4 regions of the Paenibacillus sp. FSL L8-0470 genome follow, and region 4 is predicted to be linked to each of the others. Evidence: predicted binding sites of a transcription regulator. Region 4 holds the regulator's gene; each other region holds the start of a gene.
The links. The regulator Rex, encoded in region 4, represses fermentation and respiration genes when NADH is low (regulators of the CRP and FNR family bind a similar motif). The targets are predictions, from matches to a motif close to TTGTGAAATATTTCACAA.
Positions count from the first base shown of each region.

Region 1: nirB (nitrite reductase large subunit NirB) is a predicted target of Rex. The motif match lies at 1,690-1,707, and genes of this name have one in related genera.
Region 2: NST99_RS09125 (flavocytochrome c) is a predicted target of Rex. The motif match lies at 1,516-1,533, and genes of this name have one in related genera.
Region 3: NST99_RS08565 (phosphoketolase family protein) is a predicted target of Rex. The motif match lies at 1,592-1,609, and genes of this name have one in related genera.

Region 1 is NZ_JBBOZM010000001.1:5,166,348-5,169,535, reverse strand. Features, by position in the region: gene ric (iron-sulfur cluster repair di-iron protein) at 19-687, shown strand; gene NST99_RS23695 (hypothetical protein) at 824-1,585, shown strand; gene nirB (nitrite reductase large subunit NirB) at 1,812-3,188, shown strand, end outside.
Region 2 is NZ_JBBOZM010000001.1:1,999,904-2,003,091, reverse strand. Features, by position in the region: gene NST99_RS09125 (flavocytochrome c) at 1-1,498, opposite strand, end outside; gene NST99_RS09120 (DUF4367 domain-containing protein) at 1,741-2,898, opposite strand; gene NST99_RS09115 (RNA polymerase sigma factor) at 2,880-3,188, opposite strand, start outside.
Region 3 is NZ_JBBOZM010000001.1:1,841,475-1,844,662, reverse strand. Features, by position in the region: gene NST99_RS08565 (phosphoketolase family protein) at 1-1,477, opposite strand, end outside; gene NST99_RS08560 (GntR family transcriptional regulator) at 1,742-2,464, opposite strand; gene NST99_RS08555 (hypothetical protein) at 2,700-2,879, shown strand; gene NST99_RS08550 (methyl-accepting chemotaxis protein) at 3,035-3,188, opposite strand, start outside.
Region 4 is NZ_JBBOZM010000001.1:4,875,763-4,878,950, reverse strand. Features, by position in the region: gene dinG (ATP-dependent DNA helicase DinG) at 1-1,523, shown strand, start outside; gene NST99_RS22305 (redox-sensing transcriptional repressor Rex) at 1,613-2,305, shown strand; gene NST99_RS22300 (amidohydrolase) at 2,292-3,188, shown strand, end outside.

The DNA of each region.
Region 1 (3,188 bases), 290 kb from region 4:
CAATTTACCGGAGCGGACATGGTCAGAGATATTGTACTGCAATTCCCGAAGGCGGCAGATTATTTCAAGGGACAGCGGATCGATTTCTGCTGCGGGGGCGCAAAGCCGCTGGCCGAAGTGGCAGCTGAGAAAGGGCTTGATTCGGAGACACTGCTTGCAGATCTGCATAAGCTGCTGAAAGAGCATCCGGTGCTTGATGTGGACACTGCCTGGAATGAGGCATCCTCCGCTGAGCTGGTTGAGTATATTGTGGGCAAGCATCACCACTACTTGCGCGAAGAGCTGCCCCTGATCAGTCAGAATGTAACCAAGGTATTCCGCGTCCATGGCGAGGATTCTCCGCATCTGGCTGAAGTTTACCGGTTGTTCAACCTCCTGCGGGAAGATTTGCTCCAGCATACAGCGAAGGAGGAAGAATCCGAATTCCCTAAGATGCTGGCCTACTCCGAGAATCCGAGCGAAGAAGGATTGGCCGAGCTGCGCGGGCTGCTGCATACACTGGAAGAAGAACATGATGGAGCGGGTGAGATTTTGCGGGAGCTCCGCAGAGTTACAAACGACTTCACTCCGCCAGAGCATGCCTGCACAACCTACCGCCTGACCTATGCCCGCCTGGAGGAGCTAGAGGGAATGACCTTCGAGCATGTGCATCTGGAGAATAACATCTTGTTCCTGCGTTATCAGTAAAATAGAGCATGTTGTTCTCAAAGTCCCTGCGGGGACTTTTTTTTATTCTGTACCGTCTCGCTGCCAGATTAAAAACCTGAATTTATCGTTTGAGAACAAAGCTAGTTTGCGTTATTCTTAAAAGATAGTATACATAATGACTAAAGACCTGAGAAAAATGATTGAGGTTATGATCGGGCGGAAGAGGGCGGTGCCGGGAATGTCCACGAAATTTCTGTGGCGTTTATGGGTAGGTTTAATTATCATTGCGACGGTAGGCGGATGCTCGTCATTTGGTTCAGATACGAACGGAAACAATGCCGCAGCCGGGGCTGCAGGCCCGGCTTTTTCACTAATGGCCGGTGATAATGAGCTGGCAGGGAACTCGGGGAGACAGCTCGTCGAAGCATACAAGCCAGGAATAACGCTTATAGAGCTGCTGAAGAGTAGCGGTGTCGTTACTTTTGCCGAAGACGGATTTAGCATACTGGCAGTCAATAAAATTTTTCTTGCCCCGGACATGATCTGGCAGATTCAGCTTGGCGGCAAAATCATAACCGATTGGAATAGTCCAGTCTCGCGGGAGCAGGCGATTGTTATTACTGCGAAGCCGGCAGCCGGAGATGCCCCGCTTCTGCCCATTATTCTTACGGTGAACGGCGGGAGTGAGCAGCCTGAACTGACACATTCACATATTTTATCTTATAGCGAGGACCTGTCTGTCCGGGGTCTGCTGAAGAGCAGCGGAATTGTTCAGTTGGCGGAAGACAACAAGACGGTACTCACGGTCATGGGGTACACTCCGCTCACCAGTGAAGACTGGAAGCTGAAGGTGAACGACAAGACGCTGCTTGACAGCGGAATTGATATGAAGCTGAGACCTCAAGATTTACTCGAGATTTCACTGGTTCTCCGGTAAGAGGATAAATATCATAGCCAGTTTTCCTTAATGCAAGAGGAAGCATAAGGGAAGCTGGCTATTTTTCTTTGACCAATAAACCTAACATAAGCTGGCATAAAAATATGTGAAAACATTCACATTTATTGTGATTTGAATCACAAATGCTCTTCAAATTTAAAACGTATAATTTTGTTATCAGAGATGTATATGAAGAAATCCAGAAGCATTGAGGAGGGTCTTAACAGTGACCGTGGAGAGAGAAAAGTTAGTTTTGATAGGGAATGGTATGGCTGGCGTAGGCACTATCGAACAGATCCTTAAGCTTGGCGGCGCTTATGATATTACGATCTTTGGAAGCGAGCCTCATCCCAACTACAACCGGATCATGCTGTCCTATGTCCTAGAAGGAAGCAAGAGCATTGAGGATATCATTCTGAACGACCGCCAGTGGTATGAGGATAACAATATTACTCTGCATACTGGGACCACTGTTGTCCGGATTGATGAAGCCTCCCGTCAGATCATTACAGATAATGGAATGTCGGTTCCTTACGATAAAGTTATTATTGCAACAGGCTCAAATTCATTCATTCTGCCTGTACCGGGCAGCACAAAGGATGGAGTTGTAGGCTTCCGTGACATTGCGGATTGCGACGCCATGCTGGCTGCGGCACAGCAATACCGCACAGCTGCGGTGATCGGCGGCGGACTGCTTGGTCTTGAAGCAGCCAAAGGACTTGTGAACCTCGGCATGGATGTTACCGTCGTACATCTGCTGGAGGATTTGATGGAGCGTCAGCTTGACCATACTGCTTCCTCCATGCTTCAAGCCGAGCTTGAGCGCCAGGGTGTGAAGTTTGCCATGGGCAAACAGACGGTTGAGCTGACCGGGGAGGAACGGGTAAACGGCCTGCGTTTCAGTGATGGAACCGAGCTGCAATCAGATTTTGTAGTGATGGCTGTCGGAATCAAACCGAACGTCCAACTGGCCAAAGACAGCGGCATCACAGTTAACCGCGGAATTGTCGTGAACGATTATCTCCAGACCTCGATGGCGGATGTCTATTCTGTAGGAGAATGTACAGAGCACCGCGGCACCTGCTACGGGCTGGTAGCTCCGCTGTTCGAGCAGGGGATGGTGCTGGCAAAGCATTTGTGCGGCGCCTCCACCCAGCCGTATGAAGGTTCTGTCGTAGCCACCAAGCTGAAGATCTCCGGAGTGGATGTCTTCTCTGCCGGTGATTTCACTGAAACAGCGGAACATACCGTCATTTCGGCAAAAGATGAATGGAAGAGAACCTATAAGAAAATTCTGCTCAGAAACAATATTATTGTCGGAGCAGTCCTGTTCGGCGATGTGACTGAGTCCGCCAGTCTGCAGAAGCTGGTCAAGCAGGGCACCGAAATGACCGACGAAATTTATGGCGAAGTAATGGGCACGGGCTGCTGCGGCGGAGGCAGTGCAAAAAAAGGCATGTCAGTCGAAGCGATGGCTGATGAGGAGATTGTCTGCGGCTGCAACGGCGTGACCAAGAAGGCGATCGTTGATGCCGTTACGGAGAATGGTTTTACCACGGTAGACGAAATTAAAGCCTGCACCGGAGCTACCCGCTCCTGCGGT
Region 2 (3,188 bases), 2.9 Mb from region 4:
TAATGATTTCCGCTACAGAGTTGCCGCCAATCCGGTTTTGTCCGTGCAGTCCGCCCACAACTTCCCCAGCCGCAAATAGTCCTGTAATAGGTTTGCCGTCTTTATTCAGCACTTCTGTGTTCGTGTTAATTTTTACGCCGCCCATCGTGTAATGAATCCCGGGGCCGATTTTAATTGCATAGTATGGCGAACCGGACAAGTCATTGTCCATTCCTGTAGTTCTGCCAAATTCAGCATCCTTTTTATTCTTCACTGAGCTGTTCCAGGTATCCAGTGTCTTTTGCAGCTGATCTGCCGGGACATTCATTTCTTTGGCCAATGCCTCGATAGAATCTCCTTGGATCACAAAGCCCATCTTTTCGTACTGTTCAATCGCTTTAACACGGGTCTTTACGCCGGAATCAAATACAAGGAAAGCTGATTTCTCAGGAAGTGTATTGATTGCAGCTGTGACTTTGTCCCGGGTGTCCAGTTCATTGGTGAACCGTCTGCCTTCACTTGAGACAAGCAGAGCGCCTTCACCGCGGACAGCTTCCCCAATGAGATAGGATTTCTCCTGCTGCACCGTCGGGTGAACCTGAATTTGATCCATATCGACTGTAGTGCCGCCGAGCTTCTCAATCATCTGGATGCCGTCACCGGTGCTGCCGATCTGGTTTGTAGTCACATATCCTTCCAAGTCAGGTCTCACTTTAGAAATCATATCCATATTTGCGCCGAAACCGCCGGTCGTCACAATTACAGCAGCTGCTGTAATTGTTTTTTCATCCTTTTGGTTAAAGAGGACTTTAACGCCGTTTGCCTTGCCGTCTTTTTCAGTTATCTCCTTGACATCCGCGTTCACAAAAAGCGGGATGCCTTTTTCTTGTACGTTTTTCACCAAACCTTTGACAAGGTATTGTCCAACCGCTGAACCATCTTCAGGACGGTGTGTACGTTTTTCCTTCATCCCGCCAGTAATCGTGATGTTGTTCAAGCGAATTCCGATGGAATCCAACCAATCAATAGCGCTTGCTGAATTGTCAACGAAGAAACGGAGCATTTCTTTATCGTTGGTATCATGACCGCCTTTTAATGTCTCTTCATAAAATAAATCATTGCTGTCTTCAATGCCCTGCTCTTTTTGGAATTTCGTTTGCGAAGCGTTCATTCCGGAAGATGACTTTGTTGTATTCCCGCCGGCAACCGGCATTTTTTCCAAAATAACCGGATTCATGCCCTTTTCTTTTGCCTCAAGTGCAGCAGACATTCCAGCCCCGCCTGCACCGACAATGATAATATCATATTTATCTTTTAATTGATCGAACGGTGTATAGCTTGCTTCGGATGCCCCCGAAACGGCTTCAGTTTCTTTTGGCGCGTTTGTCGCGCTGTTCTTGCTCTTGTTCTCATTTGCTTTGCTGCTGGTATTGTTGTTGCTGTTTCCGTTACCGCATCCAGCGATAACAAGCATGACGGAGAGAATGAGAAGAAGAGCAGCTGCTGTTTTCTTTTTCATGTGTAATCTTTGCCCCCTTGTGCATATTTTCACAATAATCATAGCGGCAAAGATGCTGTTCTTGGAAGCTTACGTAATTAAAAAAAACATTTAGTAACTAAAGTAACTGGATTTTGCTGCTGGGGCAGCGGAACGCTTACGGAAGATGGAATATGCAGTCCTTCGCACATGCAAAAAACGCTCGAGGGCTGTCCCGCTATCATAGATAGCGAAACAGCCCTGAGCGTAATATCTGCGTTCGTTTAATTCATCATACCGGCAGCAATGCGGATGACCTCATCCTTGGTCAACTCAGATTTCTCCTGGCGAACCGACACATTATAGACGATCTGCGCTTCGGGGTCAGACCAGACCAGATTATACGTATACCCCATGTCGATCTCCTTGTTGCTGGAGTTTTCGAGATAAATGAGCTGCTTGCTGCCAATCTCAATATTCTCCACCTTTGTCGTTTTGGTCCACGACAGCGGATATGCCGGTTTAGCTTTGTCATCAACACGTGAGGCACTGATTCTCACCTGAACCTTCCCCTTCTTGTACACCAGTGAAGAAGAAAGATAGGCAATGTTCTCCGCCTTCTCCACTCTCCAGGTCAGCCGGAAGTTGTCTCCCAGGTCTCTCACGCTTCCGCCTTCAAGCTGCTTCTCATCTGGAACTTTTATGAAAGAAGGCCTGATGGCCGCCTCGTCCAAGGCATACCCTTCCGGCATATACCCCGGCTGCTTCACTATCGGAGCGTTGTGCTTCTCTACACTGGCCTCATAGGCTGCATAGTCCTTGAACGTGATCGGCGGACGGTACATGTTAAGACTACGATCTTCTTTCCGGTCTTCACGTGTGATAACATAGGTAGCATACTCTCCAGGAAGCAGCAGCTTCTCCAGGGTGTTGAAGCCCTTTGAATATTTCATGCTGTAGAGTTTATTCTCTTTGTAGCTTTCATCCTCTGTACTCAGCTGTACCCCGGGAGGAAAGGGAATCAAGGGTTCTATCGCCTTCTCTATCATACCACCTGATGTCGTCGCCGGAAGCGGCTTATACGGCAGCACCTTATACTGAGCTCCAGCCCCCTGCCGGACTTCACCGGAATACTGGGTATAGCCGCCGCCCAGCAAGACCAATACAAGGAGTGCCGCCACCCAGCCCTGCACCGGAATCCGCAGGAATCTCCTCCGGCCCCGCCCAGCCGCGCCTTCTGTCTCCAGCCTGCGCATCACGTTAGGACCCCCTTCGTTTGGCGGAAGTGTCTGAAGCGCTGTCTTCTCTTCTGCAGCAGGTAAGGTCCCGCCAAGCCCGAGCGCTTTCATTACCGGTCCATGAACATCAACGGGGATCAAATTGGCCGAACGGTCTCCATCCTTCAGAAACTGCTCCTCCGAAGTCAATTCACTCTTGCCCATAATTGTTTCTCCTTTCTCTCAATCGCTTTTTTAAGTTTGCCTCTGGTCCGTTCATATCTTTTGCGTGCGGTAGCCGTACTGACGCCCAGAATTTCGCCGATTTCCGCAAACGATTTATCTTCATATATTCGCAGAATCAACAAGTTCCGGTCTTCCACATCAAGCTTCCCCAGAGCGGCCGAGACCGGCTCGCTGAACAGGCGGTTCTCAACCATTTGTTCGGCGCTGTTCACCGCAACGTCCTGCCGGAGCAGCTTGCGCAGCTGAAGCTGAAATTTCTGCCGCCGCAA
Region 3 (3,188 bases), 3.0 Mb from region 4:
CTTCATAACTTGCAAAGAAGCCATGTCGTCCGGTTAGTACATAACCTTCCAGCAGTCCTTCCGCCTGATGCTCCGATAATTGGGAATCAATCACACGGCCATACGAGGCGAGGAATTCGTCATTAGGTTCATTAATTTGATCCAGCCATTGGCGTTTGGTCACTTCAAACACAGGTCCCAGACGGTTGGACATCGTTTCATCCGGTCCAAAAATCCGGAAGTTGCGGTTATCTTCATTGAGCAGGACAACCTCTTTCAGGTATTTTCCGAGAACGGCCATATCCTGGGCTACTACTTTACCTGGAACGGAGTTATCAAGCACATAATCGCGGAAATCCGGCAGGCGCAAATCTTTGATAAGGTTGCCAGCGTTGGTAACAGGATTCATCCCCATACGTCTGTCGCCTGTCGGCAGGATTTCGGCAAGCTCTGCGTTCAAGCGGCCGTTCTCATCAAATAATTCTTCCGGTCTGTAGCTGTTCATCCATTCAAGCAAAGCTGGAGCATGCTTCATATTTTTCTGGTCAACCGGAATTGGCACCTGATGGGCACGGAACGAACCGGTATTCGGCACACCGTCCCATGCTGCCGGTCCAGTCCAGCCTTTAGGGGAACGGAAGACGAGCATCGGCCATACCGGGCGGGTAAGGTCGTTATTTTCACGCGCATTTTTTTGAATGGCTGCAATTCTTTCGACGATGGTATCGAGTACCTTCGCCATTTCCGGATGCATATGTTCAGGGTCTTCGCCTTCAACAAAAAACGGCTCCCAGCCCATGCCTGTAAAGTAAGCGGTGATTTCTTCCTTCGATTGACGGGACAGAATCGTCGGGTTGCTGATTTTAAATCCGTTCAAGTGCAGAATCGGCAAAACAGCGCCATCTGTGACAGGGTTGATGAAGCGGTTGGAGAACCATGATGCGGCCAGTGGTCCGGTTTCAGCCTCACCATCTCCCACAACAACAGCAGAAATCAAATCCGGGTTATCCAGAATAGCGCCAGCGCCGTGGGATAAAGAATAACCCAGCTCGCCGCCTTCATGGATAGATCCAGGAGTTTCTGGTGCAGCATGGGAAGCAACGCCGCCAGGGAACGAGAATTGTTTGAACAGTTTTTTGAGACCCGGGATATCCTGCGTAATTTCCGGATAAATCTCAGTATAGCTTCCGTCCAGATAGGAATTCGAAACCATGACCTGACCGCCATGACCCGGACCTTCAACATAGAACATGTTCAAATCATATTTAGTAATAACACGATTCAAATGGGCATAAATAAAGTTCTGGCCCGGAATAGTACCCCAGTGTCCGATAGGTTTAATCTTAATGTCAGCATCTTTTAAAGGTTCTCTTAACAACGGATTGTCTTTCAAATACAGCTGACCTACCGAAATGTAGTTGGTTGCACGCCAATATGCGTCAAGCTTTTCCAGATACGTTTTAGACGAATAATCGACTTTCATGGTTGATAATCCCATTTCATCCACTCCTATATATATATTGTTGCTTATTGCCATTCTTTTTCTCTACAAATACATCATACCTCTGCTCAAAATAAATACAACCTTTTTGACAAGTGATACGGTCCAATTTTGTGAAAATTTGAACATAGTATGAAAAACTCAGGAAAAAGGCTGTCAGAACACGGTTATATTGAAATTTATGTAAATACGTTACATCCACAAAAAAGTAAAGGATACAAAAAAATAAGACCGGGAAAATTCCCGGTCTTATTTTGCTCCTTAATGAACAGAAACAAACGTATTAAATTTCAAATATTGATAATGAAACCGCATATGGGAAAATTCAAAGGGAGTACCATTGTCCAAAAAGAAAATCCCCTCCATAATGCCAACAGGTTCATTTTCTTTCAAGTGCAGCAGCTCCTGATCCGTGGACAAGGACGGCTCGGCAAAAATAGATAAAAATGATTTGGTTACGGCCAGGTTCCGCGAGTCTTCCAGATAATTAAAAATGGAGCCCTCGATAATCGTCTGGTTTAAATCCTGGACGATTTTTATCGGGATATACCCCGTCTCTATCATAAAGGGATCATCATCGAACAGGCGCAAGCGGACGATTTTGTATACAAAATCATGGGGCCCCAGGAACAAATCCCGCTGCAATTCTTTGGTTGGCGGAATGACTTCGAAATTCAATACTTTGACTTTAGGTTTCTTGCCATGCATCTGGAAATTGTCGGTGACACCCAGATTGGAACCTTCGTAATTGAAGATGGATTCGTTTTTTATGTATAAGGGGTTAATAAACGTGCCTGAACCTCGTTTTTTGAAAATGATTCCGACGCTTTCCATTTTGGTTAATGCGCGCTTGATGGAGCTGCGGCTAACCTGATACGTTTCGCTAAGACTGCGTTCATCGGGTAATCGCATATCCGCAAACTGTCCAGCAAAGATTTTCATTTTAAGGTCATCAATTATTTGCTTGTAGACAAATTGTGTCATGGAGTACTCCCTCTCAGGTCTTCTGTAACAATTGATATGTATTCAAACAACCTCTTCTGTACTAACGAAAGGGTATGGATTAAAAATCAATATTAACTATATCATAATAATGAGATGGTTTATACTTTTCTCCACCCGATTTCTGCTAAATGAGGAAGTTTTATTTCAAAGAAAAACCTGATGATCTGCCGAAATATAAGAATGTGGCTATTTTTCCGGAGAGGGGGAGTTTATTATGCATATTGAAATCGTCAAAAGTCTGATCAGCCAAGTAACTGAAGAAGTCTTCTCAGAGAACAAGGATGCTATTGAGAAGGATGGAATTCAGAAAGAAAGCGTTGAATTGGCCGTTCAGTTATCCGCCTTAACAACAATAAAGATCCTTGAAAAACTTGAACTTATTGATAAAAACTAAACGTCTGTCTATCTATATTACATACACACTGACTTAGACAAGAACGCAAGCAACCCGCAGCAAGGGAATAATCCTTACTGCGGGTTGTTTTATTGACTTATTTCACGCGGCGGACCTTTTTACTTACCATTAAAACCGCTCTTTACAAACGGGCCTTATTCACGCCGGGCGGCTGTATCTCCCTCTTCATCAAGCTGCCTTAGCTCCGCTATCTGATGCAAGTGATTCAGCATCTGCTGAAAATGATCAGCTTTTTTCTGAATCGTAAGGACAAGCATCTCAAACTGTTCGGAATCCTGTCCTGATTTC
Region 4 (3,188 bases):
CCAAGCTGTTCGCAGACGTCAAAGCCGGGCACCAGCTGCTTCCGGCTTATGAGCATCTTGTCATTGACGAGGCCCATCATTTGGAGGATGTGGCGGGCAAGCATCTGGGCATGCAAATGAAGTATTTCACGGTAGCTCACACGCTTACAAGGCTGTATAAAGACAGCCGCAGCGGCCAGCTGCCGGCACTGCGTCAGACTCTGCAGTCCTCGGGCAGTGAGCAGGCTTCGGAGTGGAGCGGCGTAATTGATAAAATCTATCCCGACCTGCTTACCGTGAAGGAAACTTGGGATACACTGAGCGACAAGCTGTTCGGCCTATTGCCCGAACGCAGCGATGCAGCGGCAGGTGAAGCCGGCCAGCTGGTCACACGCCTGCTTCCCGGCAGCAAGCCCAAAGATTGGGAAGAGCTGGCGGCGCTGGAGAATACGCTGCACTTAGCCCTGAGCGACATCATCCGCAGGGGTGACAAAATGCTCAGCGAGATGCGCGATACGGAGAGTCAATCGTCTTCGGACAGCCTGGTGACCGATATCGGAGGCTTATTCAAGGATTTGGCATCCATCCGGGAACAAATCCGCTTCTTTATGGGTCTCAGTGACGATAATATCGTGTACTGGATGGAAGGGAGCGGCAACTACCGGGGCAAGTCGCTTCAGCTCTACGCCGTGCCTGTCGATGTAAGCAGCCAGCTCAAGGATCTGTTCTTCGACAAGAAGAAGAGCATAGTGCTGACCTCGGCCACGTTATCGGTCGACAAGTCCTTTCAGTTCATGATTGACAACCTTGGTCTTTCTGAAGCCTCAGAGCAAGGGCGTCTCATGACATCGCTGCTGCCTTCACCGTTCAAGTACCGTGAACAGGCGCTGCTTGTCATCCCGCGCGATTTCCCCAGTGTTAAGGGCAGCGTAGGCGATGCGCGTTTTGTAGACAAGCTGGTGCATTCGCTGGCTGAAGCGGCGGCGGCGACCAAGGGGCGGATGCTGGTGCTGTTCACCTCCTACAAAATGCTGCGCCAGGTTTATGATCCGCTGAAAGAGGCCTTGGCTTCCCAGGACATTACGGTTTTGGGCCAGGGTGTGGAGGGAGGCAGCCGCAGCAAGCTGATCCGGCGTTTTCAGGACAGCTCTGCATCGGTATTGCTTGGAACAAGCAGTTTCTGGGAAGGAGTCGACATCCCTGGCGAGGCGCTGACCTGTCTTGCGATTGTAAGGCTGCCGTTTCAGCCGCCGAATCATCCGCTTGCTGAGGCAAAGGCAGAGCTTCTGCAGGCCCAGAAGAAGAATCCTTTTATGAAAATGTCTGTTCCACAAGCAGTGATCCGGTTCAAGCAGGGTTTTGGACGATTGGTTCGTACAGCGCAAGACCGGGGAATTGTTATTGTATATGATACCAGGGTCATCGAAGCTTATTACGGGAAGTACTTCCTGTATTCACTCCCTGGTCCGAAGATGGAGCACATGCTTACCGATCAGATGGTTCCGCGGATTGCGGAATGGCTTGACGAGGGCGGCGTTTCCTAATCTGTCATTGTTTATAAATTTTTTTTATCTCTTTGTGCCATAGGCTGTGTCCCGTTCGTGGAGCGGGCACTGCACGTGGTTATCATACGATATCGCGTCAGTGCAATTCTAAATTAGGAGGAGAAAACATGAAATCGGATAAAATATCGGAGGCCGTCGTTCGCAGACTCCCAGTGTACCTGCGTTTCCTGAACGATCTCCAAAAGCGTGAAATCTCAACCGTTTCTTCTCAGGAACTCGGGCAGAAGCTGGACCTTAATCCGGCGCAGATTCGTAAGGATCTGGCCTATTTTGGTGATTTCGGCAGAAAAGGCATTGGATATGACGTGTCTTATCTCATCGAAAAGATCCGTCATATTCTGAAGCTGGATCAACAAATCAATGTGGCCCTGGTAGGTGCCGGTAACCTCGGTCATGCCTTGTCCAATTACAATGCTTATCTGAAGGATACTATGAAAATCACCGCTGTATTTGATTCTTACGCTCCCAAGATTGGACAAAAGATCAACTCTCTTACGGTTCAGCCAATGGAGGAGCTGAGTCAGACCATCCGTGATCAGGGAATCCGGATCGGGATCATCACTGTACCGGACAGCGAGGCACAGAATGTGGCTGATATTCTGGTAGAATCGGGCATCGAGGCGATCCTGAATTTTGCACCGGTCATTCTGAAGACACCTGCAACCATCCGGATTCATGCTGCCGACTTTACGACTGATCTGCAAAGTCTGGCGTATTATTTACATGATGGAAAGGAAGGAATTACAGATGAGCAGCAATAAGATGATAATTGCAAACGGACGTTTTCTGGTTCCCGGAAGCGAGAAGCCGGTCCTGAGCGGTTATATGACTATAGAAAATGATTTGATCACATACATAGGGGAAGAGAAACCCGTTTTTGAACAAGGCACAGTGACGCTCGACGGCAGCCGCCTGCTGTTCATGCCGGGTCTGGTCAATACCCATGGCCATGCTGCGATGTCGCTGCTGCGCGGCTACGGGGATGATATGGTCCTTCAAGCCTGGCTGCAGGAGAAAATGTGGCCGATGGAGGAGAAGTTTACGGGAGATGATGTCTACTGGGGCACTTCCTTATCCGTTCTGGAGATGCTGAAAGGCGGCACAACCACCTTTTTGGATATGTATGATCATATGGACCGGGTGGCCGAGGTGGTCGAACATTCCGGCATCCGTGCGGTGCTGATGCGCGGTGTTATTGGTCTATGTCCTGAAGAGGTGCAGAACCAGAAGCTTGCGGAAGCTGTTGCGTTCGCCCGCAACTGGCACGGCAAGGCTGACGGCAAAATTACAACCATGATTTCACCGCATGCCCCGTATACTTGTCCTCCGGACTTTTTCATGCGGTTTGTGCAGGCAGCACATGATCTGGACCTGCCGATGCATACGCATATGTCGGAAACGCTGCGTGAAGTGGAGCAGAATGCCGCTGATTACGGCCTGCGTCCTGTAGCGCACCTGGAGAAGCTGGGAATGTTCACCCGCCCGTCCTTAATCGCCCATGGTGTCCATCTGAACGATGAGGAGATCGAAATCCTCGCCCGCCACAAGGTGGGGGTGTCCCATAACCCGGGCAGCAACCTGAAGCTGGCCAGCGGGGTTGCGCGGGTGCCTGAGCTGCTGAGAGCCGGAGTCAAAGTTTCGCTG